3 regions of the Chryseobacterium sp. MIQD13 genome follow, and region 1 is predicted to be linked to each of the others. Evidence: riboswitches for the same ligand, from Rfam matches in the RefSeq annotation. Region 1 holds a riboswitch; each other region holds the start of a gene.
What was found. Region 1 has a riboswitch for S-adenosylmethionine ahead of ACQWU4_RS11780 (TonB-dependent receptor plug domain-containing protein). Riboswitches for the same ligand answer to the same signal wherever they lie in the genome.
Positions count from the first base shown of each region.

Region 2: linked by a shared signal. The riboswitch ahead of ACQWU4_RS08365 (SusC/RagA family TonB-linked outer membrane protein) and the one ahead of ACQWU4_RS11780 (TonB-dependent receptor plug domain-containing protein) in region 1 are both predicted to bind S-adenosylmethionine.
Region 3: linked by a shared signal. The riboswitch ahead of ACQWU4_RS07685 (alpha/beta fold hydrolase) and the one ahead of ACQWU4_RS11780 (TonB-dependent receptor plug domain-containing protein) in region 1 are both predicted to bind S-adenosylmethionine.

Region 1 covers NZ_JBNWAF010000002.1:1,039,671-1,048,047, forward strand. The annotation lists gene ACQWU4_RS11750 (hydroxymethylpyrimidine/phosphomethylpyrimidine kinase) at 1-662, shown strand, start outside; gene ACQWU4_RS11755 (thiamine phosphate synthase) at 665-1,279, shown strand; gene ACQWU4_RS11760 (thiazole synthase) at 1,276-2,052, shown strand; gene thiH (2-iminoacetate synthase ThiH) at 2,067-3,185, shown strand; gene ACQWU4_RS11770 (HesA/MoeB/ThiF family protein) at 3,324-4,031, shown strand; gene ACQWU4_RS11775 (outer membrane beta-barrel protein) at 4,106-6,328, opposite strand; SAM-I-IV-variant riboswitch at 6,451-6,549, shown strand; gene ACQWU4_RS11780 (TonB-dependent receptor plug domain-containing protein) at 6,843-8,377, shown strand, end outside.
Region 2 covers NZ_JBNWAF010000002.1:271,510-279,886, reverse strand. The annotation lists gene ACQWU4_RS08385 (GYDIA family GHMP kinase) at 1-725, shown strand, start outside; gene pckA (phosphoenolpyruvate carboxykinase (ATP)) at 853-2,469, shown strand; gene ACQWU4_RS08375 (type II 3-dehydroquinate dehydratase) at 2,598-3,005, opposite strand; gene ACQWU4_RS08370 (hypothetical protein) at 3,486-4,733, shown strand; SAM riboswitch class I at 4,991-5,088, shown strand; gene ACQWU4_RS08365 (SusC/RagA family TonB-linked outer membrane protein) at 5,172-8,105, shown strand; gene ACQWU4_RS08360 (RagB/SusD family nutrient uptake outer membrane protein) at 8,124-8,377, shown strand, end outside.
Region 3 covers NZ_JBNWAF010000002.1:125,361-133,737, forward strand. The annotation lists gene metH (methionine synthase) at 1-1,052, opposite strand, end outside; gene ACQWU4_RS07665 (fatty acid desaturase family protein) at 1,060-2,151, opposite strand; gene ACQWU4_RS07670 (homocysteine S-methyltransferase family protein) at 2,243-3,253, opposite strand; gene ACQWU4_RS07675 (O-succinylhomoserine sulfhydrylase) at 3,306-4,466, opposite strand; gene ACQWU4_RS07680 (ACT domain-containing protein) at 4,578-6,116, opposite strand; gene ACQWU4_RS07685 (alpha/beta fold hydrolase) at 6,118-7,056, opposite strand; SAM riboswitch class I at 7,115-7,221, opposite strand; gene ACQWU4_RS07690 (MGH1-like glycoside hydrolase domain-containing protein) at 7,408-8,377, shown strand, end outside.

The sequences.
Region 1 (8,377 bases):
CATTTGAACAGCTTACAGTAATGGGACTGGGTATTTGCACAGCGATGACTATTCAGACAGAATCCCAATGTTTAAGCATAGAATGGCGACCCATAGACGAAATATTATCATCTATAAATGTTCTGATGAAAAAGTATCCTGTCCGGGCAGTAAAGATTGGAGTGGTAAAAGATGCTGTATTTCTTGAAAAAATTGTAGAAACTATACGGTCTCATAGTGCTGAAGCAAAGATCATATGGGATCCGGTGCTGAAAAGTACATCAGAGTTTTCTTTTTTTGATCTGGAAACGCTGTTTCTTTTGGAAAATGTTTTAAAAAAAATTGACCTTATTACACCTAATTATAATGAGTATGGTGTTTTATATGATCTTTTAGATCACTCCGGAAACTCTTGTTCCGTGCTGATTAAAGGAGGCCATAGAAATGATAAAACCGGGACAGATATCCTGATCGGGAGCGGAAAAGAAATTGTATTGGAGCCCGGTACAGGTAAACCTGCGGATCATTATCCAAAGCACGGTTCCGGGTGTGTGCTGTCTTCTGCCATTACAGGCTGGATCGCTAAAGGAGAAAGTCTGGAAACAGCGTGCAGTAAAGGAAAAGTATATATAGAAAATTTTTTAAAGAGTAACCCTTCTTTATTGGGTTTTCATTTAGTTTAATCATGGAAAAATTACAATACATATCTCAGGGATTCACCAGGGAGGAACAGGAATTTAATATCCGGAAAGCTTTAGATAATGGTATAAAATGGGTACAGGTCCGTTGGAAAAATGCTGATGAAAGTGAATTTTTTCAGCTTTGTGAAATTTCAAAAAAACTTTGCTCAGAATATCAGTCGGTCTGTATCATTAATGATCATGTGCAGATTGCGAAAGACATTGATGCAGACGGTGTCCATCTGGGCTTAAAAGATGTATCCATTGAAATTGCAAGACACGTTTTAGGTAAAAATAAAATTATAGGAGGAACGGCTAACACTATTTCAGATGTTCTTCAAAGGATTAATGAACCATGTGATTATATAGGTTTGGGACCATTAAGATTTACTTCAACAAAACAGCAGTTAAGCCCTGTCTTAGGCTTTGAAGACTATCAGAATATTGTTGAACATTTAAGAGAAAATTTAATCTCAGTTCCGAAAATATTTGCAATTGGAGGTGTTGTCCTTCAGGATATTGAACTTCTTCAGCAGATCGGAATATATGGTGCTGCAGTTTCAGGAGAAATCACTAACCGTCCTGCTGTTATCAAAGAATTTAAAAAAGCAATGATATGAACAATCAGAAATTAATAATAGCTGACAGAGTATTCGATTCAAGACTCTTCTTAGGAACCGGGAAATTCGGAAACCTGCAGGAAATGGCAAGGTCAGTCATAGCTTCAGGAACAGATATGGTCACTATGGCGTTGAAAAGAATCGATTCCGGCGTCGCAGAAGACGGGTTACTGGATTCATTAAAAGAGACCAGCGTTCATCTTCTTCCCAATACTTCAGGAGCAAGAACTGCAAAAGAAGCTGTACTGGCCGCCCAACTCGCAAGAGAAGCCCTGGAAACCAACTGGGTAAAATTAGAAATCCATCCCGATCCGAAATATCTTCTTCCCGATCCCATTGAAACCCTGTATGCCACGGAAGAACTGGCCAAACTTGGATTTATCGTAATGCCGTATATTCATGCCGATCCGGTTTTGTGCAAACGTCTTGAAGATGCCGGAACAGCTGTCGTAATGCCTTTAGGAGCTCCCATCGGAACCAATAAAGGATTGAGAACACTGGATTTCCTGGAAATCATTATCAGCCAAAGCAATGTTCCTGTTGTTGTAGATGCCGGAATCGGGGCACCTTCAGATGCTGCAAAAGCAATGGAGATGGGAGCAGATGCCGTTCTTGTGAATACAGCAATTGCTGTGGCAAGAAATCCAGTAAATATGGCTTTAGCCTTTAAAGAAGGAGTTGTTGCCGGAAGAAGAGCATTTGAAGCAGGTCTCGGAGCAATAGCAGATCACGCTGAAGCATCAAGTCCTCTGACCTCCTTTTTATTTGAATAATAAAGCAAAAAATAATGAAAAGCTTTAAAGATGTTTTTGAATGCTATCATTGGGATGAAGTAAAAACTAAGCTCGAAAAAGTAACCCATGCTGATGTTCTGCACAGCCTTCATAAGAAGCATAAAACTTTAGACGATTTTTTAAACCTGCTTTCCCCTGTAGCTGCAACAGAACTTGAGCTGATGGCAACAATGACCCGTCAGCTTACCCAGAAACGATTTGGAAAAACCATTCAGCTGTATGCGCCGATGTATCTCAGTAATGAATGCCAGAATATCTGTACCTACTGCGGTTTCAGCCTTGATAATAACGTAAGGCGTAAAACCCTTTCCGATACGGAATTGATGATAGAAGCCTCTGTTCTGAAATCGATGGGAGTCAATCACGTTCTGTTAGTGAGCGGTGAAGCCAATAAAACGGTGGGGATTTCTTACTTTTTGAATGCAGTACAGCTGTTGAAACCCCATTTTGCCAATATTTCAATTGAGGTCCAGCCGTTATCCGAAGAAGAATACCTGCAGCTGCATCATGAAGGCGTTTATTCGGTTTTGGTTTATCAGGAAACCTATCATCAGGAAGTCTATAAAGAATATCATCCCAAAGGAAAAAAATCAAATTTCCATTTCAGGCTGGATACACCGGACAGAATAGGAAGGGCCGGAATTCATAAGATAGGTTTGGGAGTTTTGCTTGGACTGGAAGATTGGCGTGTAGACAGTTTTTTTAACGCTCTTCACATTGATTACCTCCAGAAGCACTACTGGAAAAGCAGATTTTCGGTTTCATTTCCCCGGCTCAGACCTGCGGAAGGGATTATCGAGCCTAATTTTATTATGGAAGATAAAGACCTGCTTCAGTTGATCTGTGCTTATAGAATATGGAATGAGGATCTGGAAGTCTCAATATCTACCAGGGAAAACGAAAAATTCAGAGATCATATCATTTCATTGGGAGCTACAACGATGAGTGCCGCTTCAAAAACAAATCCGGGAGGTTATGCAGTAGACGTTGAGTCCCTGGAACAGTTCGAAACCAGTGACGAACGCAGCATGGAAGAAGTAAAAAGTATCATCAGAAAAGCTGGCTATGATCCTGTAATGAAAGACTGGGATCCTGCATACAGCGGAATTTAAAAAGAATATAACCATTAAGAATATTGAAGCTATTAAGATAATTAAGAAAAATCACGAGATTTTTAGATCTTAAAGCAAAGTTCACCTGAATATCTCTTAATCCCTTAAAAAACCTTAATGGTTCAAAATAATTACTAGATGAGCAAAGATATTTTTACAAGATACAGCCGGCAGATATTTATTGAAGAAATAGGGCTGGAAGGGCAACGGAAAATCATCAGTTCCAAAGTACTTGTCATTGGCGCAGGAGGTTTGGGAAGTCCGGTTATTCAGTATCTCGCAGCGGCTGGGGTTGGAAATCTGGGTGTGGCAGATTTTGATGAGGTAGAGCTTCACAATCTGAACCGGCAGATCATTCACGCTGAAAATACAGTCGGAAATTCCAAGGTTGAAAGTGCTGAATTTTTTGTAAAAAACCTGAATCAGCAGGTAAGATTTACCGGGATTGATAAAAAAATTGAGTATTCCAACGCCGAAGGAATCCTTTCGCAATACGATATTATTGTGGATGGTTCCGATAATTTTACAACAAGGTATTTAATTAATGACACCTGTGTGAAATTAGGAAAACCTTTGGTTTATGGCAGCATATTGGGGTTTTCAGGACAGGTTGCTGTTTTCAATTACAGCGGAAGTAAGAATCTAAGAGATCTCTTTCCGGAGCCTCCTTTCGATGAAAATATGCCGGATTGTGACAGTCTCGGAGTTTTGGGGGCACTTCCCGGCATTGTAGGAAGTATGATGGCTATGAAGGTTTTAAAGATCATCACCGGGCTACCTGTAGAATCTAATAAGCTTACCCTTATTGATACTTTGGATTGGAGGTTCCAGACCATAGATTTTTAAATTATATTGTTTTAAATAAATGAGGCAGTAAAATTACTTTACTGCCTCATTTTATGGTTTTTTAATCCTAAAAATTATTGTCCTTGCTGCATTACACCAGTGTCTTCTTTTTTAGTCTGGTTCAGGATATTCGGATCCTCTTTAGCCAGTTTATTTTTTGTAGGAATTTTATAATTAATAGAAATTCCGAAATTTCTTGTATCATATTTGCTTCTGATCATTACAGACTGTCCTTCAGGCGGATTAGAATAAACCTGCATCACCTGTCCGTTGAAAATATCATTTGCGAAAACAGAAACCGTAAGGCGGTTATTCATAAATTTTTTCGTCAGTGTGATATCCAGGTTATTATTGAACGGTTTGTCTGCAGTAAAGTAGAAATATCCTGCTTTTGGTGTCAGATAGCTGTAGTTGGCCGTCAGTTTGATATCCTTTGGCAAAAGCAGCTGAGTCATGATATTAAAGATCCAGAACCCTTTATTGTTCAAATTGTCAATATCATGTTTCTGATAACCTGCATACAGGTACATGAAATTAATCTTATCAGGATTAAAATTAAACTTCATGATCTCGCTCATCGGCTTACTGAAAATCATAAACGGAATCGGAAGACCTACATTGAAGTTGTGAATTTTCATATTCGAGATATTCACCTGTCTGTTGTAAAGGTTCTTACCGTCTTTCATAATGATCTGTGCCACCTGATCCTTTGCAGAACTTACACTGTATCCAATGAAAGCATAATCAAAAGCGGAAACCTTCAATTCATAGTTGTCGAAAATGGTAGGCTGAAGATCTGGGTTACCCGTTACCTGTGTATTCGGGCTTCCAAATATAACATTGTTCGGATTCAGGGCAGAAATACTCGGCAGAGTGATCTTTTTGTTGTAGTTAGCGGCAATGTATACCTGGTTCATCAGGCTATACTGTACACTGGCATTCGGGAAAAGTTTGAACTTATTGAAAGGTGTTAAATCCCTTTCCAATACAGCATCATCTTTTATGACTCTTGTAATCCCGGAGATATCATAGTTTTCTGCTCTGGCTCCTAAGGTAAAATCAAATTTTTTCAGTTTCGCCTGAAATTCAAGATAAGTGGAAGCCGTTTGTCTCTGATACTCCAGATTGGTAAGGCCTCTGCTTTCCGTATCATAATCCTGTCTCTCATACAAACCTCCCAAACTAACTTTCCCTCCATCCAGAAGCTTTATAGGTTGGGAATAATCAATTTTAAAGTTAGCAATTCTCATATCCGAATTATTGCTCAGCACATTTCCGAGAACATATCTGGGCAGGGGCTCAAACGGCTCCTGGAATGTTTTATCGAGAAATACATTGTCTTGTCCAAACTTTGTATATGCTTTCGTATATCCAAACTGGAAATCCAGCTTTTGAGATTTATCCGCAAAACGTTTCTGATAAGTCGCTACAGCTTCCTGTCTTACACTGTTGGTATGGGCAATATCTGAAGAAGTAAAATCATAATCTCTCAGGTAATAGCCTAAGGGACTGTTATCCGGTGTTCTGTCTCCTATACCGTTACTTAGCGTATAATTGTCATTGTTATTGTGATAAATATCGTAATTCAATAATAATCTGTCCTGTCCCAGATCAAAGGTTACACCTGCCTTTGCGAAATAACCACGCCCTATTCTGTCTGTATTATTATGAAGAAGCACATCCTGATCTCCGTTCAGCATACTTTCACGATAGTTCTGGCCTACGTTCAGCTGCCATCCGAAAAATTTATTTCTGGCATTCAGGTTTAGAGAATTAGTGGTTCTGCTTCTGAATTTATCGTAATTCGTAAACGAGTAATTTCCCGAATACGTTGCCGTTAAATACTTATTGGCATTCTTATTCGTAATGATATTCATGATTGCACCTCCTGAAGTGGCAGGAAATTCTGCTCCGGGCTGGGTAATCACTTCAATTCTGTCCACTGAGTTGGCAGGCATCCCTTCAAGAAAAGAATTCAGTTCGTTCGAAGTAATATTTAAAGGCCGTCCATTCAGATAAACATCCAGGATTTTTCCCTGGTACATCATCCCGGCAATATCTGTAGCTACAAGTCCCGGAAGTTTCTTTATCCCCTCCAGAACATTGCCGTTATTGAGCTGTGGCTGTTCAGAAAAATCAAAAATAGTACGGTCTGCTTTCTGTTCAACGGCTTTTTTAGTTTTGGTAATCACAACACCTTCAATCTGTTTTTCCTTGTCCGGACTGGTATTGGTTTTTTCCTGTGAATAGGCAAAAAAAGACGCAAGCAAAGACAGCGCGAATATAGTTTTTCTCATAATGTTTTTTTACTACTGTTTAGTTAGACGTAAAAAACATTGATTTGTTACGGTGAAATTTGCGAAAAGTTAAATTTTTAGGCAATTATTTTTTTATTTCCGAAATATTTATATCTTTGCCACGTAATTATCAAGAATCTCATAGATGGGATAGCAACCTGCAAAAACAAGCAAGGTGCTGAAATAGATAAGCCGGCATGCCCGGAAAAAATGTTTATTCTCTATTTTTCTTCCCATCTTGAAATTTTTGTTTTAAAAAAATAAAATCAATGTTTAAAGACAAGGGGAAACACATTTCCAATTTAAATTTTCGTTTTTCAGATCATGAAGTATCACTTTGTTATTCTGACCTGTTTTCATGCCATTTCCACATGCGCATGTGTTGTTGTTTCTAGACTTCTTTAAAAAATAATAAAAACATTCTGGCTTTTGATCGTAACCTTAAATAATAGGTTACAGGAATACTATTGCCAAAGACCAACCAAACAATCAGTAATAATAAAATAGAAAATACATGTATACTTTCAACAAAAAAATAATCATAGCATCAGCAACCATTATATCAGCATTTTACTTTGGACAAACGGATTCTGCTTCATCTAAAAAGATTGATGATGTGGTAATTCTTGGATCAAGAGGATCGGGAAGATCTCTTACGGAAACTCCTGTTCCTGTAGATATCATCAATATTTCAAAAATTTTGAGACAAAGTCCGGTTAATAATATAAGCCAGGCGCTCAATTACGTCGTACCTTCATTCTCTTCCACTTCACATACTGTGAATGATGGGACTGACTTTGTAGATCCGGCCCTTCTCAGAGGACTTGGCCCGGATCAGGTTTTAGTCTTACTTAATGGAAAAAGAAGATATCAGTCTTCTCTGATCAATGTTACTTTAACGCCGGGAAGAGGTTCTGTGGGAACTGATCTTAATGCTATTCCTGCCTTTGCACTAGAGAAAATTGAAGTGCTGAGAGACGGGGCTTCTGCACAATATGGTTCTGATGCTATAGCAGGAGTGGTGAACTTAGGCCTTAAAAAAAGGCTTGGACTTTCAGGTCAGGTGTTTTTAGGAGGATATGCTTCGCCTGCAGCAAACAATTTCACTGGCGGAATAGATGGGCAGACTATTTCTGCAGATTTAAATTATGGAGCTAAAATTGGTGACAAAGGTTTTATCAATGTTACAGGATCAGTGCAGTACCGTGACCCGTATTCCAGAGCAGGAGTACGTCAGGGAGATATTTTCAATGCTTATAATGCTATTAATTACAGGGCTTTGCAGAATGGAGTTAATATTGACGGGTTGTATAAAAATATAACCAACACTTCCAATACTCAGCAAATTATCAATACTGTTAAGCAGTATGCTTCACAGGTTGATTACTTTTCACAGGATTTCAAAAACCAGATAGCAGGTGCGAACAGTATAACAGCATTACAAGGCTTATTAGGAAAGGATTTTACGGACCAGGAGCTTAAATACAGAGGCCTGGAAAGAAAAGATTTCAGCCTGAGGGCAGGACAGTCTAAATTACAGTCAGCGCAGCTTTTTTTCAATTCCGAAATTCCTGTAAATGAAGACTGGAAAGTATATTCCTTTGGAGGTTACAGTTACCGTTTGGGAAATGCAGGTGGATTTTTCCGGCTTCCAAACACAGAAAGAAATATCAATGCTGTTACACCCAATGGATATTTACCACAGATTGAAGCAAGTGTAAATGATTATTCCTTAGCCGGAGGAATTAAAGGAAAATGGAACGGCTGGAATGTAGATCTGAGTAATACTTTTGGAAAGAATGCTTTTAATTTTGGTGTTGTCAATACATTTAATGCATCTCTGGGAGACAGCTCTCCAAGAACTTTTGAAGCAGGAGGATCAGAGTTTTTACAAAATACTCTGAATCTGGATTTCTCAAAAAAATATGATGTTTTACATGGCTTAAATGTTGCCTTTGGAGGGGAATACCGGTATGAAAATTATAAAGTAAATGCCGGAAAAGAAAATTCTTACGTTTCTTATGATATATATGGACACGTAGTAACAGC
Region 2 (8,377 bases), 770 kb from region 1:
CTGTCATTGATTATAAAAACTGGCAGATCCTCGAAACCAATCTTCCTTCAAGCGCTGAATTTATTCTTAAAACCTTAAAAAATGTTCAGCAACTTTCTAAAATCAAATTCAAGAACAGTTTTACTTATCATCTGAAGACCAATCTTCAGTTTCCCGCAGACTATGGACTTGGAAGCAGTTCTACACTCATGAATAATTTGGCGGAGTGGGCTGGTATTGATCCTTTTCATCTCAACAGCATTAGTCTGGGTGGAAGCGGTTATGATATTGCGGTTGCAAAAGAGAAATCAGCTATTCTTTTCCAGAGCAAACCTGAAATAAGTTATGAGAAGGTTGATTTCAGTCCGATGTTTAAAAATGAACTGATTTTTATTCATTTAAATCAGAAGCAGGACAGCAGGGAAGGAATCAATTTTTACAAGTCAAAATCAAAGTCCCAAATACTCGTTGATGAATTTTCGGATATCACAAAGAAAGTTTTGTTATGCGGTGAATTGGAAAATTTTTCTCAATTGATGATGATTCATGAGCAAAAAATATCAAAATTCCTTGAAATTCCTACAGTTAAAGAAAAAAATTTCACAGACTGCCCTGTTTTTGTTAAAAGTTTGGGAGCCTGGGGCGGAGATTTTGTGATGAGTGCCAAATTTCATGGCTATAAGGACTATTTTTGGGGAAAAGGTTTTAATACTGTTTTTGAATGGTCTGATATAATTAATTTATAATCAGTAATTTACAGCCAGGTTTTTTTATTTGCCATTCTGACTTATATCATTATATTTAAACCACCTTTAACAAATAATTAATATTAATTTTGTTGAACCCAATAAAGAAATAGAAAATATAAGTAAAATGAAACACGCTAAAATCATCCAGGATTTAGAAAAATTAGGGATTAAAGGAAATTATGAACTCGTCTATAACCCGTCTTATGAAGAGTTATATCAGGCTGAGGTAGCTCCTGAAAATCAAGGCTTTGAAGAAGCTGAGCTTACAGAATCTGGTGCAGTATCAGTAAAAACTGGAATTTTCACAGGTCGTTCGCCTAAAGACAGATACATAGTTCAGGATGATGTTACAAGAGACACAATTTTCTGGGACGGGAAAGTAAACCTTCCTACAACAGCGGAAAATTTTGATTCTTGTAAAGGATTAGTGCTGAACCAGCTTTCTGAGGCTAAAAAGATCTATGTAGTTGATGCTTTTTGTGGTACCAATACAGATACAAGACTAAAAGTGAGGTTCATCGTTGAAGTAGCGTGGCAGGCGCATTTCGTTACTAATATGTTCATCCGTCCGTCTCACTACGAATTAGAAAATTTCGGGGAGCCGGATTTCACAGTAATCAATGGTTCCAAAACAACCAACCCGAACTGGGAAGCTCAGGGATTAAATTCTGAGAACTTCATTATGTTCAATCTTACCGAAAAATTACAGATCATCGGAGGTACATGGTACGGTGGTGAAATGAAGAAAGGGATGTTTGCAATGATGAACTACTATCTTCCACTAAAAGGAATGGCTTCTATGCACTGTTCTGCCAATGTAGGTGAAGGTGGTGATGTCGCTCTTTTCTTCGGTCTTTCCGGAACAGGAAAAACAACTTTATCCGCAGATCCTAAGAGATTCCTTATCGGTGACGATGAGCACGGTTGGGATAACAATGGAGTATTCAACTATGAAGGTGGATGCTATGCTAAAGTAATTGACCTTTCAGAAGAAAAAGAGCCGGATATTTTCAGAGCAATCAAAAGAGATGCACTTCTTGAAAATGTAGTGGTAAATAACGGTGTTGCTGACTATAAAGACGGATCTATCACTGAAAATACAAGAGTATCTTATCCTATTTATCATATCAACAAAATTGTTCTTCCTTCTAAAGCCGGACATGCTAAGAAGATTGTTTATCTTTCTGCTGATGCCTTCGGAGTATTGCCTCCGGTTTCTATTTTAGATGAAAACCAGGCACAATATCACTTCCTTTGTGGATATACTTCCAAACTGGCTGGCACTGAAAGAGGAATCACTGAGCCTGAACCATCTTTCTCTCCTGCATTCGGAGAAGCGTTCCTTACCCTTCACCCAACAATGTATTCTAAAACATTGATCGGGAAGATGAAAGAACACGGTGCAAAAGCATATTTGGTAAATACAGGATGGAACGGAACCGGAAAGAGAATTTCTCTGAAAGATACAAGAGCTATCATTGATGCCATCATTGACGGTTCTATTGAAAATGCTCCTAAAACTCAGGTTCCTATCATGAACCTTGAAATTCCTACACAGCTTCCAAATGTTTCTGAAGGTATCCTGGATCCTAGAGAAACATACAGTAATGCTGCAGAATGGGAAGAAAAGGCAAAAGATCTTGCTGCAAGATATATCAAGAACTTTGAACAGTACTGTGATACTGAAGAAGGGAAGAAGCTAATTGCTTCAGGTCCTCAGCTTCAACAGCAGACTATCTAATATAACAAAAGCCTCATCATTGATGAGGCTTTTTTATTTAATAACTTCAATCCTTCCGAAATATTTATTTCTATTATTACAATGTCATGCTGAGCGGAGTCGAAGCATCTGTTTTCTAAATTCCTGGTTTATTTCAAACTTAAAATAGCCAGTCTGTACCCATCCATTCCAAAACCGGACAATACAGCATCTGTATTGGCTGCCGTTACAGATTTCTGTCGGAATTCTTCCCTTTTATAAATGTTACTGATGTGAACTTCTACTTTGGGTTTTTGTATATTTTTTAGGCAGTCTGCTATTGCATACGAGTAATGTGTATAAGCTCCGGGATTAATCACCAAAGCATCAAAATTATCCTCCTGAAGTCTGTTAATGATTTCTCCCTCAATATTAGACTGATAATAGCTGATCTCATGATATGAGAATTCAGTCTCCAGTTTTTTCAGATAATCTGCCATGGAAATTGTACCGTATATTTCCGGCTCCCTGGTGCCCAGTAAATTAAGATTTGGACCATTAATGATAAGAATTCTCATTTGAAAAATTTATTCAAAGATAAATAATTTCTCTGCATATTAATTATTAAGTGTCATAGATGTTTGGACAGAAATTCTGGTATAATCAATCCGTATCTATTTTAAACTCCCTGTAACTCTCATTTAAAATTTATAACATAAATAATTAAAGACATTTCAAAAGAAAGATATGTTGATAAAACCTATGATCTGTTAATTTTTATGTCGATTGATTTTTTTTATCACTAAGGTTAATTGGTTCAGTGGAGTTATCTAAATGAATTTTTATAAATCATTGGTTTAATTTATTGACTTTCAGTTTGATATAGATTTAAGTTATTTCCCGTTTTTCACTTATTGAATTGTTTTTTTTATCTAAGCCGGAGAATAACTTTGCCAAATGTTTATTCAAAAAAATCTCATCGAAATGAGTAAGGATGACTTGATGAAAGGATTCCCTGCAATAACTTTTATCAATCTTTAAACTTAAATAATTTGAAAATGAAAAAAACAATATTACTTTTTGCAACCATTGCTTCTGGTTTTATTTATTCACAGGTTGGAATCAATACGTCAAACCCACAGGGGATTTTCCATGTAGATGGTTTGAAGGATAATCCTGCATCGGGAGTTCCAACTGCTCCACAGGGCTCGAATGATTTTACTATAACTTCCACAGGCAGAGTCGGAATTGGAACCACTGAACCCAATGCTTCTGCAATTTTGGATGTCAATGTAGACGGACTTGCCGTTGGAAGCAAAAAAGGACTTCTGGGTCCGAAAGTAGCTTTAACTTCTCAAACCGATCAGGTTACCATTCCTTCGCCGGTAGCAGGACTGCTTGTGTATAATTTAGGAACCGGAGGACTTGGCTATACGGGTTATGTATTCTGGAATGGCACGGAGTGGAGAACATTTAATAACGGGTCTCTTGCCCCCGGAACTTTAGGAGCTATTACCTGTAACGGAGTTACACTTTCGCCCGGAACTTATACTGCCGGGACACCTTATACCGGAACAATGAATGTTCCTTATACAGGGGGAAACGGGGGAGTGTATGCTGCACAGACTGTAGGTCCTGTAAACGGGCTTACTGCAACGCTTCCTGCCGGGAATTTCAATGTAGGATCAGGAATACTTAGCTATACGGTTTCAGGAATGCCAACTGCTTCCAGTCCTACACTGACTACTTTCCCGATAAATATTGGTGGGCAGACCTGTAGTGCAACGGTAGGAGCTGGAGCTGTGATTGCGCCTGGAGAGCTTGTGTATTATCACTCTTCAATTCCCCGCCAGACAACATCATTTCTTTTAAGCCAATTCCTTAATGATCTTCCGGTAGTTAATAATACTTTCAGAGTCGATGCTTTTATTACTTCTCCTAATGCGTTTGATGGAAATGGAACTTCTACTAATTTTGATCCGCGTCTTTACAATATTACCACCACCAATGCGAAAGTATGGGTTTCTGAGGTGTCTACCCATACAGGTGATTCACGTGGTGCTAATTTTTTAATTTTCCCAAATAATTACGCACAGTTTGATGATGGGGTTTATCTTACCTATGGAAGAAATGAGACTGTTACATTTGATATTACAACTGCGGATAACAAATGGTACAGGGTTTATTATGCATTGCGTATAGATAACAAATCTTATACAAGTTCGGGTAATGCCAGCGTTACCTCAGATTCTAATACATTAGACAATACATTGGAAGTTTTTGTTTCCATACAGAGACTGTATTAATACTTGAAATTAATCTTGGAAACATTAAATGGCGCCTTATGGCGTCTTTTTTTATTTCAGTATTTTATAAAATATGCATCATTCAATTATTAATAATGATATATCTCATGTTTGAAGATTTCATAATTCGTTAACTGCTTGCTGTGAGGGTTTTTAATTAAAAATTAAGTTAATTTTTGATAATATTTAGTAAAAAATTTTAAAGTCTACTTGTTTTGTAGACTAATTGTTTTTAGATTTGCAGACATATTTCGATCGGCTTATAAAGAAAGATGGAGGGAACTGACCCTGTGAAATCTTAACAACCTGCCCCTGCGCAAGGTGTTACATTCAGCCTTTAAAGGAAAAATAAGCATTTGGTTAATCGTATTTATCGATGCCCTTTGCTGACTTTTCTGCAAAGGGTTGATTTTTAATATACGATAAATAGAATTGATTATGATTAGCAAAAATTTAATTGCATCTAAGGTTTGGATTCCTCCTGTTGCTGTGTTTTTCTTAGGAATTATCAGCGTAAATGCACAGGAAGTAAAAGCAAAAAAAGATACAATCAACGAAAAGGAAATTGATGAAGTAGTAGTAATCGCTTATGGGAAAGCCAAGAGAACAAGTTATACAGGTTCAGTAGCTACCATCTCAAGTGATAAGATCAATAACAGACCTGTTACCAATATTACAAAAGCTCTTGAAGGGCAGGTTCCCGGAATACAGGCGGTAAGTGCTTCAGGACAGCCGGGTTCTACAGCTTCCATCAGGATCAGAGGAGTAGGGTCGATAAGCGCTTCCAGCGATCCGTTATGTGTGGTAGACGGAATTCCTTTTGACGGAAATATCAACTCTATCAGCCCGAATGATATAGAATCTATCAGTGTTTTGAAAGATGCTACGGCCAGTTCACTATACGGTTCAAGAGGAGCCAACGGAATCATCATTATCACCACAAAGTCCGGTAAAAAAGGGGAATCCAGAATCAATTTTAACATCAGTCAGGGATTTTCCGGCAGAGCCGTAAAAGATTACAAACAGGTAAGTACAGACGAATATTTCCAGCTGTATTGGGAAGCCTTGAGAAACGGCTATAAATCAGGACAAATAACTTCACAACAGGCAGGACAGATGGCAAGCGATAATCTTGTGAATGCTTTGGGAATAAACCCTTACGGAGCCGGATTTCCAAAACCTGTAGGAACAGACGGGAAGCTTCTTCCGGGAGCAAAGCCTCTATGGAATGACGATTGGAGGGATATTCTTCAAAGAACGGCATCCAGAAGCCAGGTGGATTTCGATATCAGTGGAGGAAGTGAAAAAAGTAATTACTTCTTTTCATTAGGCTACCTTGATGATAAAGGAATTGCCATCGAATCAGGATTTCAAAAATTTTCCACCAGATTAAAGATCAATTCCGAAGTTAAAAAGTGGTTGAATGCAGGGGCAAATCTAAGCTACACCAACAGTATTCAGCAGGCACCACCTTCTTCGGATTCCAGAACAGACAATATTATCAATGCAGCCAGAGTAATTCCGTCTTTCTATCCTTATTACGAAAGAAACGCTGATGGAAGCTACGTTTTGGATGCAGAAGGAAACAGGATTTATGATTTCGGGAAATACAGACCTACAAGTGCTTTACAAAACCAGAATGCCGCTGCAACTCTGCCTTTGGATAAAAACGAAAATAAAGAAGACAATTTTTCAGGAAAAGGATTCTTAGATTTTACTTTTCTTCCCGAATTGAAATTTAAAACCAGCTTTTCAGTTGATCTTGTGAATTACAATGGCCATTATTATTCAAATCCCCTTCTTGGTGAGGGAAGCGAGATTGGCGGTTCAGTAACGAGATCAAACAGCCGGACACTTTCTTATACAACGAGTAATATTCTTACTTTTGACAAAAAAATCGGGAAGCATCACCTTAATGTTTTGGGAGGTCAGGAATTTTATAAATATGATTACCAAACGATATCCGGTTCCAGGAGCCAGTTCTCCCTTCCATATTATTATGAACCTGATGCTGCAGCCCTGTTGGGAAGTTTCAGTGGAAACAGTGACAAATTTTCTTTGTTGAGCTTTCTGGGAAGAGCAGAGTATGATTTCAATAATACTTACTTTTTATCCGTATCAGGAAGGGCGGACGGTTCTTCAAGATTCTTCGAGGATAACAGATGGGGGAAATTCTGGTCAGTAGGAGGTTCATGGAAAGCTTCCAATGAAGATTTTATCAAGAACCTGAATATTTTCAACCAATTAACGCTTCGTGCAAGTTATGGAGGTCAGGGAAATGATAAATTGCGAAGACCAAATGGATCTTCACTTTATTATGCTTATCAGGAGCTGTACAGATTTTATAACAACCTTGGCGAACCGGGAACCGTTCTTGAAAAAGTACAGACGAATGATGTGAAATGGGAAACCAATCTTAATTTAAACCTGGGACTTGAGTTTGCCATCCTTAATAACAGAGTTAAAGGAAACATCGAATATTTTAAACGAAAAAGTCAGGATCTTTTATTTAATATGCCGGTTGCCCCGTCTTTGGGAATCAGTGATTTTCCTTTCAACGTAGGAACGATACAGAATACAGGTTTTGAATTCTCATTGTTTACGACACCGATCAAAAATGATAATTTCCAGTGGAATGTTGATGTAAACCTGAGCACTTTAAACAATAAAATTACAAAACTTCCCAAAGGGTCTGTAATAACCGGAACAAAGCGCCTTGAGGTAGGTGGTTCCATCTATGATTTCTTTATTCCTGAATGGATAGGCGTAGATTCTTCCAACGGGAAACCTCTATGGAGATATATTTACCAGGATGCGAACGGAAATACAGTAGACGGAACAACTTCGGAATATGCAAAAGCTACAAAAACAATTCAGGGATCTGCATTGCCAAAAGTAACAGGAGGAATTACAACAAGTATTGCCTATAAAAATTTTGATTTTTCAGGACTTTTGACATTCAGCATTGGCGGAAAGATCCTTGATACAGATTACACATCACTGATGAGCAACGGAAGCGCCGGAGGGCGTGCGTGGAGTGCAGAAATGCTGAACAGATGGACTCCTGAAAATCCAAATACAGATGTTCCTGCGCTAAGCACCACTACGAATAACTGGACCTCTACTTCTTCAAGGTTTTTATATTCCGGAACCTATGCAAGACTTAAAAATGTGAGTTTAGGGTATACACTTCCATCAGATTATTTTGAAAAATTGGGACTGAAAAAATTCAGGATTTATGTTCAGGCAGAAAACCTTCTGACTTTTTACAAACATAAAGGGATGGATCCTGAGCAGGCACTGGATGGAACCACTTATTACAGATATCCTGCCATGAGAACTATAACTTTCGGTCTTCAGGCAACTCTTTAACTTTTTAAAATTGAAACAATGAAAAAATTAAAATATATATCTTTTGCCCTGATTGCAGTTTGGTCGCTGACAAGCTGTCAAAATGAACTGGAAACGGCTCCTACAGACCAAGCTAATGGTGAAGAGGTTTTCAAAACGGCAGAAAGTGCAGAAACGGTAATTAACGGAGCCTGGGCGAAATTGAATGATGATGGACCCACTTTCGCGAATATAGGATATTCAACGGTTTTGAGGACAAGTGATGCTATGGGAAGTGATGTTGCGGTTCTTAC
Region 3 (8,377 bases), 910 kb from region 1:
AATGGTTTTTCAGCCTGTAATCTCGCTTCTTCCACATCTTCTTCAATAAAACGGTCAATCCCTTTTACCAAAGCATGAGTAATTCGCTCCTGCAAAGGTTTTGTACGCCATTCTAAATCTTCAACGATTTCTTTTTTAACGGATTTATGCTTCTCTGAATAATCCAGAAGTCTTTCTGTAGCATCATCTCTTTTATCAAGGATAACATCTTCTACAAGCTCCAGAAGCTCTTTGTTAATCTCATCATATACCTCAAGCATGGAAGGGTTTACAATCCCGATATTCATTCCGGCCTGAATGGCATGGTAAAGGAATACAGAGTGCATTGCCTCTCTTACCGTATCATTTCCACGGAAAGAAAACGAAACATTACTCACCCCTCCACTCACGGATGCATAAGGAAGATTTTGTCTTACCCATCTTGTGGCTTCAATAAAATCGATGGCATTTTTTCGGTGTTCTTCCATTCCTGTTGCCACAGGGAAGATATTCAGGTCGAAAATAATGTCTTCCGCAGGGAAGCCGATCTGATTAACAAGGATATCATATGACCGTTTGGAAATTTCAATCCTGCGGTCAAAATTATCAGCCTGACCTGTTTCATCAAATGCCATTACGATTACGGCTGCACCATATCTTTTAACCGCTTTTGCCTGTTTGATAAATTCTTCTTCACCTCCTTTAAGACTGATGGAATTGACTACGCATTTACCTTGTGCTACCTGAAGTCCTGCTTCAAGAATCTCCCACTTGGAAGAGTCTATCATGATCGGAATTCTTGAAATATCCGGTTCTGAGGCTATTAAATTCAGAAATTTAATCATGGAAGCTTTTCCATCAATCAATCCGTCATCGAAATTGACGTCAAGAATCTGGGCACCGCCTTCTACCTGATGACGGGCAATATCAAGGGCTTCAGAGAATTTCTTTTCTTTTATAAGTCTTAAAAATTTTTTGGACCCTGCAACATTGGTTCTTTCACCAACATTGATGAAATTGCTTTCAGGGGTTATAATAAGGGGCTCAAGGCCGGATAATCTTAAATATTTCATTATTTGTCTATTCTTCTAAAATATAATAGGCATTGTTTGCATTCTGCCTGAGCAAATCCACATGCTTGCCTAAAGCGGTAAAAATTGGAAATCTTTTATAGGCTAAATCATGTTCTTTTGCAAATTCTTCGATCTCTTCTGTGATCTCGTTATAATACATATAGCTGTAATTCGGAAAAAGATGATGGGCCACATGGAAATTAAAGTTCCCCAAAATATTTCTCACCAGCCAGTTATTCTCTTTTAAATCATTAGTTACTTCAAACTGGTGACGGAGCCAGCTGAACGGAAGTCCGTTTTTTGAATCCAGTTTTGGAAAAGCATTGTCAGGAAGCGGATGTAAGGGCAACAGCACAAACAGCGCAAAAATACTTGCTGCTATCACCTGAAGAACCCATGCTCCCAATGCAAGTCCTACAGATACTTTAAAAAACAGGATAGGAACTGCAATCTGGTAAAAGAAATAAAACAGTTTGTAGCTTACCATTTTTACTTTTTCGATAACAGGAATTGAACCCTGAGTCTTTAAAATCACTCTTTCATTATCAAAAAAGTCCCTGAAATCTCTTATGAACATCCAATTAAAAAGATAAAGAGGATATACCAGAAAGAAAAACCTGTGCTGGAACTTCTGAACACCTTTTGCTTTAACCCATGGAACGATTAAAAGCAGACCGCTCTGTTCTATATCCGTATCCCATCCGTCTACATTCGGGTACGCATGATGACTGGCAATATGTCTTTTTTTCCAGATATATGAATTCGCTCCTATAAAGTCGAAAATATGCAGTACAAGTGAGTTTAATCTTTTGCTTTTATAAATATTGTTATGAGCCGCTTCATGGATGAGATTCAAATAAATCAGCACCAAAGCAATTCCCATTAGAACAAAACTTCCGACATATATCCAGGATTTGTCAGCATTGAATAAGGCAAAGAAATACAACGCAAAATAGACCAAAGGCAGGATAACCGCTTTGATCTGAATATAAATATCTCTGTTTTCAGGAATTCCTTCTATACGCTGATTCACTCTTTTTCTTAATTCATTAAAAAGTTTTATATCGTCTGAATTTTTTAAGTAACTGGGCTTTTCCATGATGTTAAATTTTGTGACTCACTTAAAGTTAACATTTATAATCAAGCACTTACCTCATATTCAATTAAAAAAATCTATTGATTTATATAAATCATGCAAATTTTTTCAATTTCCTTGGGGAATATCCGGCTACCAGATCTGCAATAGCTTTGATGTGATCAGGAGTTGTTCCACAGCATCCTCCTATAATATTGATCAGTCCTTTTTCCACATATTCTTTGATCTGTCTTGCCATATCTTCCGGTGTTTCATCATATTTTCCGAAAGCATTGGGAAGTCCGGCATTCGGATAAGCTGAAACATAAAATTCTGAATTATGGGCTAAAGTTTCCAGATAAGGTGTCAGCTGATCTGCTCCGAGTGCACAGTTGAAACCTACACTCAGTAAGTTTAAATGTGAAACAGAGATCAGGAATGCTTCAGCTGTCTGCCCGCTCAGTGTTCTTCCCGAAGCATCCGTAATGGTTCCTGAAACCATAATCGGAATTTTTATATTCCTTTCTTCCTGAATTTCATCAATAGCAAATAAAGCTGCTTTTGCATTCAGTGTATCGAAGATGGTTTCTACCAGAAGAATGTCGGAACCACCATCCAATAAAGCTTCAGACTGCTGCTTGTAAGCTAATCTCAATTCTTCAAAGGTGATCGCTCTGTAACCGGGATCATTAACGTCCGGACTTAAACTTGCCGTTCTGTTTGTAGGTCCTATGGAACCTGCAACAAATCTGGGTTTATCGGGATTTTGTGCTGTATATTCATCACATGCTTTTCTGGCGATCTTTGCTGACTCATAGTTCAGTTCATATACCAGATCTTCCATATGATAATCTGCCATGGCGATTGTGGTTCCCGAGAATGTATTGGTTTCTATAATGTCTGCTCCGGCTTCCAGATATTTCTTGTGAACTTCCTCAATCGCCTGAGGCTGTGTAAGAGAAAGCAGGTCATTATTTCCTTTTACAGGATGTTCCCAGTCTTTGAAACGCTCTCCACGGTAATCTTCTTCTTCAAACTTATAGCGTTGAAGCATGGTTCCCATAGCTCCGTCAAGAATTAATATTCTTTCGGATAAAGCTTTATATAGTTGTTCTGAATTTTTCATTTTTTAAATTTTGGCTAATCATTTCTGTTGTCAAAAATGTGCTTTTTCTGAATTAATCTAAAGCCTGTTTAAGATCTGCAATAATATCATCTACATGCTCAAGACCTACGGAGCAACGTACCAAACCTGCTGTGATTCCTACTTCATTTCTTTCCTCGTCGGTCAGTTTTGAATGCGTAGTGGATGCAGGATGCGTTACAATGGTTCTTGTATCTCCCAGATTGGCAGAAAGTGAGCACAGTTTTATTTTATCCAGGAAGTTCCTTCCGCCTTCTATTCCTCCTTTAATTTCGAAGGCTACGATATTTCCGCCAAGCTTCATCTGCTTTTTGGCTGTTTCATAACTCGGGTGGGATTTTAAGAATGGATATTTTACCAATTCTACATTTGGGTGGTCCTCTAAAAATTCTGCTACTTTAAGTGCATTTTCACAATGCTTTTCAACACGGATAGCCAATGTTTCAAGACTTTTTGACAATACCCATGCATTAAAAGGAGACATAGCCGGACCAGTATTTCTTGCAAAAAGATAAATCTCCCTGATCAGATCAGCTTTTCCTACTGCTACTCCACCCAACACTCTTCCCTGCCCGTCAATAAGCTTCGTTGCAGAATGGACAACAACATCTGCACCATATTTAATCGGCTGCTGAAGATAAGGTGTTGCAAAACAATTATCTACAATAAAGATAAGGTTGTGCTTTTTGGCAATCTGCCCGAAAAACTCAAGATCCAGAATTTCAATTGCCGGATTAGTTGGGGTTTCAAGGTACAGGATTTTTGTATTAGGCTTGATATACTGTTCCACGTTCCCAGCATCCTCTGCCTTGAAATAGGAAGTTTCGATATTCCATTTCGGGAAATATTTTGTAAATAAAGTATGTGTAGACCCGAATACTGACTGGCAGCTGACAATATGATCACCTGCATTCAATAAAGCAACAAATGTTGAATAAATAGCAGCCATTCCCGTTGCAAATGCATATCCTGCTTCTGCACCTTCCATTTTTGCAATCTTATCTGTAAATTCAGTCACGTTCGGATTTGAAAAACGGCTGTACAGGTTTTTAGGTTTTTCTTCAGCAAAACTTGCTCTCATATCTTCCGCATCCTGAAAAATAAAGCTTGATGTAAGATATAGCGGCGTTGTATGTTCATCAAACTGAGTTCTTTCAGTCTGGGTTCTTATCGCTGATGTTTCAAAATTTTCCATAAAATATTTAATTTACCAATAGAACAGTGTATCAATGGAACAATGAAATTCTTCGCTTCGCTCAGATGTAATCATTGGTAAACTGTTAAATTGTTATCTTGTTACATTAATTTATTTCGTTTCACTTACTCTTAAAATGTCTCCGAAAACTCCTCTCGCTGTTACCTGAGCTCCGGCTCCGGCTCCCATGATTACAATCGGGTTTTCACCGTAACTTTCCGTATAGATTTCAAAAATAGAATCTGAACCTTTCAACTGTCCTAAAGCTGAGCTTCCCGGTACAGAAACCAATTTTACATCGAGCTGGCCTTTATCCTTCTGAAGGTCACCATGAAGATCGCCCACATAACGAAGCACATGCCCCGGTTCCTGCCCTTCTTTGATTTTCTGATATTCTTCATCCAGCTCATCCAGCCTAGAGATAAACTCATTTTTATCAACGGACAAAAGATTTTCAGGAATTAAATTCTGAATATTGATATCCTGGAATTCATTAATCAGATCCAGTTCCCTCGCAAGGATCAGAAGTTTTCTTGCTACATCATTTCCGGAAAGGTCTTCGCGTGGATCAGGTTCTGTATATCCTTTCTCCATAGCTTCCCCAATGATTGTAGAGAATTTATCGTTTCTTACAGAGAAATTATTAAAAATGTAACTTAATGATCCGGAGAATACCCCTTTTATTCTGGTAATATTTTCTCCTGAAAGGTGTAATAATTTTATAGTATCAATCAATGGAAGGCCTGCTCCCACATTGGTTTCATAAAGATAACGTCTGTTGTTTTTACTCAACGTATATCTTAGTTTACGGTATTCTTCAATTGGCAGTGTGTTGAAAATTTTATTGGATGAAACCAGATCAAAGCCGTTTTCAGCCAATGCATGATAGTTCTTTACAAAATCTTTGCTTGCTGTATTGTCTACTACAATCAGGTTTTCCAGCTGATTTTCTTTTGAGAAATTGATCAGCTCTTCAACATTTGACGGATGTTCTGCCGTTAAAACCTCATCATTCCAGCCTTCATTGAAACCTTTTTTGTTAAATGCGATTTTTCTTGAATTGGCAACCGCAACTACTTTAAGGTCTATTTTTTTACGTCTTCTGATTTCTTCGGAAGACTGTAAAACCTGGTCTATTAAAGTTTTCCCTACATTCCCGTGCCCAATGATCGCCAGATGAACAGTTTTAGGTTTTTTGAATATTTCGGATTCAATGATATTTTTCGTTTTCTCATCCTGGGAAGAGGTAACTACAATATTAACTCTTTTCTCAGCTGCAACCTGATTCAGAAGAAGCGGAAATACATTATTCCTTGCAAGTTCTGCAAGTACTTTATTGAAATCTTCCGCTACAAAACCAAGTACGGAAACATTATTGATACTATAGATCTGGGAAACTTTCCCGGATTTTCTTTCTGCTTCAAACTCATCGATCAGGCAGGTTACTGCATTTTCTGCATCAGCTTCATTGACCAGAATTGAAATTCCGTTTTCGATAGCCTGCTGGGAGATCACTCCTACACTGATACGCGCCAAAGTAAGCGCCTTAAAAATTCTTCCGTCGATCCCGATTTCCCCTAAGAAATCTTCTCCTTCAAACTTGATGATTGATCTGTTTTTTAAAAACTTTATTTCGTTAGCATTTCTCATTCTACAAAATATTTTTTATGATAGTATTTAATTGTTCGTATTCCATTAAGAAGGCATCATGCCCGTGAATTGACTCTATTTCATGATAGAAAACTTCTTTATTTTTATCTTTCAGCTGCTTAAAGCACATTCGGATTTCAGAAGCAGGGAAAAATAAATCTGTATCTACTGCAATAAGGTGCATTCGGGCACTGATCTTTTCAAGCTGATGTTCTTCGGCATTGATATTCATCAGCAAATGATTCATCAATTTATAAGATTTTAAACTAAATCTTTCGTTTAATGAATTTCCATGATACACAAGCCAGTCTTCCGACTCAAGTCGCTGATTTTCAAGATCGTATCTGTTTTGAAATCTGTCATTTAAGGATTGAGGTGTCCTGTAACACAACATAGCATGGATTCTTGCTTTTTGCAGCGGTTCATCATTTCCGTTCAACAGAAATTTTTGAACAAGACACTGTGCATGAAGCCAGTCATGGGTTTTAAAGTCGCAGGCAATGGGAATAAAAATTTCCGCCAGCTGTGGCTGCTTGGCAAGCATTTCCCAGGCAATTCCTCCTCCGAGAGAACCTCCAATAATGGCATATAAATTTTTGATATGTAAAGCTTCAAGACCTTTCAGGAATATTTCTGCAATATCTGATGGTGTGAAATCTTCGTATTCGTCAATTAAAAAATGATCATATCCGTTTCCGGGGATATTGAAACACAGAACAGTATATTTATTTGTATCAATTACCTGATTTTCACCAATTAACTGCTTCCACCATCCTTTTTCTCCGGAAACATTTGAATTTCCGGTCAAAGCATGATTAACCAGTATAATGGGTGCTGAAAACAAGTCTTTCCCGAAGATCTGATAGGTCAACGGGATATGGCATTCCTTTTTGGAATGGGTGTGATACGAAAGATTAATATAGTTTAGTTCTGTTTTCAATTCTATTATTTTAATACAATTGAAAATGCCACAGGAAATGGCTGAAAAGAACTTCAGTGAGTTATCTGTCCAAAATAAATTGGTAGAACGTAGCACCTTCTCTGCTTGCGCAAAGGGTTGCTAAGGTTTCATAGGGTCTAATCCCTCAACCTTTCTTGATAACATTTTCAATATTTGAATGAACGCACTGCAAAGATATGTTTTTTCTTTTAAATTTTTCAAAAAAAATATTTAATATTAAAAAATGCTGTAATAATAAGTGTTTCAACGGTATGTTAATAATTCTTCAGGTGGAAGGAATTGGAATTATTTTTCAAAAAAACTAACTTCGTACTTGAAAAATGATGAAATATGACTGTTGAAAAAGAAAGATTACAAGATTCTAAATGGAAAAACTGGGGTCCGTACGTCAGCAACCGGCAATGGGGAAATGTGCGTGAAGACTACAGCCCGAACGGAAATGCCTGGCATTACGCAAACCATAATAATGCTGAAAGTTATACTTACCGATGGGGTGAAGAAGGGATCGCAGGAATCTCTGATGTGAAGCAGATTTTCTGTTTTGCTTTCTCGTTTTGGAATAAAAAAGATAAAATTGTAAAAGAGCGCTTTTTTGGTTTAAGCAATCCTCAGGGCAATCACGGAGAAGATATCAAAGAAATTTTTTATTATTTAGATAATACACCTACCCACAGCTATATGAAGATGGTGTATAAGTATCCGATCAATGCATTTCCTTATGATGATCTTGTTGCTGAAAACGGAAGACGAAGCAAAAAGGAACCTGAATATGAGCTGTTTGATACAGGGATTTTTAATGACGATGAATATTTCGATATTTTTATTGAATATTGTAAGGCGGATCATAATAATATCCTTGCAAGGGTAACTGTTCACAACAGAAGTAAGCAGGATGCTCCCATCGTTATAGCTCCGGCTGCGTGGTTCCGAAACAACTGGAAATGGGGCTACAATACATACAAGGGGCAAATGAATGCTTCGTATGATGGGTGCATTGACGTTAACCATGACAGTATTTCGATCAAAAAATTCTATTCAAGAAATCTGGCAGCAAAAAGCGCTTTCTGTGATAATGAAACCAATACTCCTAAATTATACGGGGCGCCTTATTCGGGAAACACTTATTTTAAGGATGGAGTCAATGATCACATTGTCTATGGGAGCAACACGGTAAATCCGGAAAAAAGAGGGACCAAAGCTTCTTTTATCATTGATGAAATCATTGAAGCAGGACAATCCAAAACTTTTGATTTCAGGTTATGTCCTGATGAGACGGACGAGCCTTTTGCAGATTTTGACG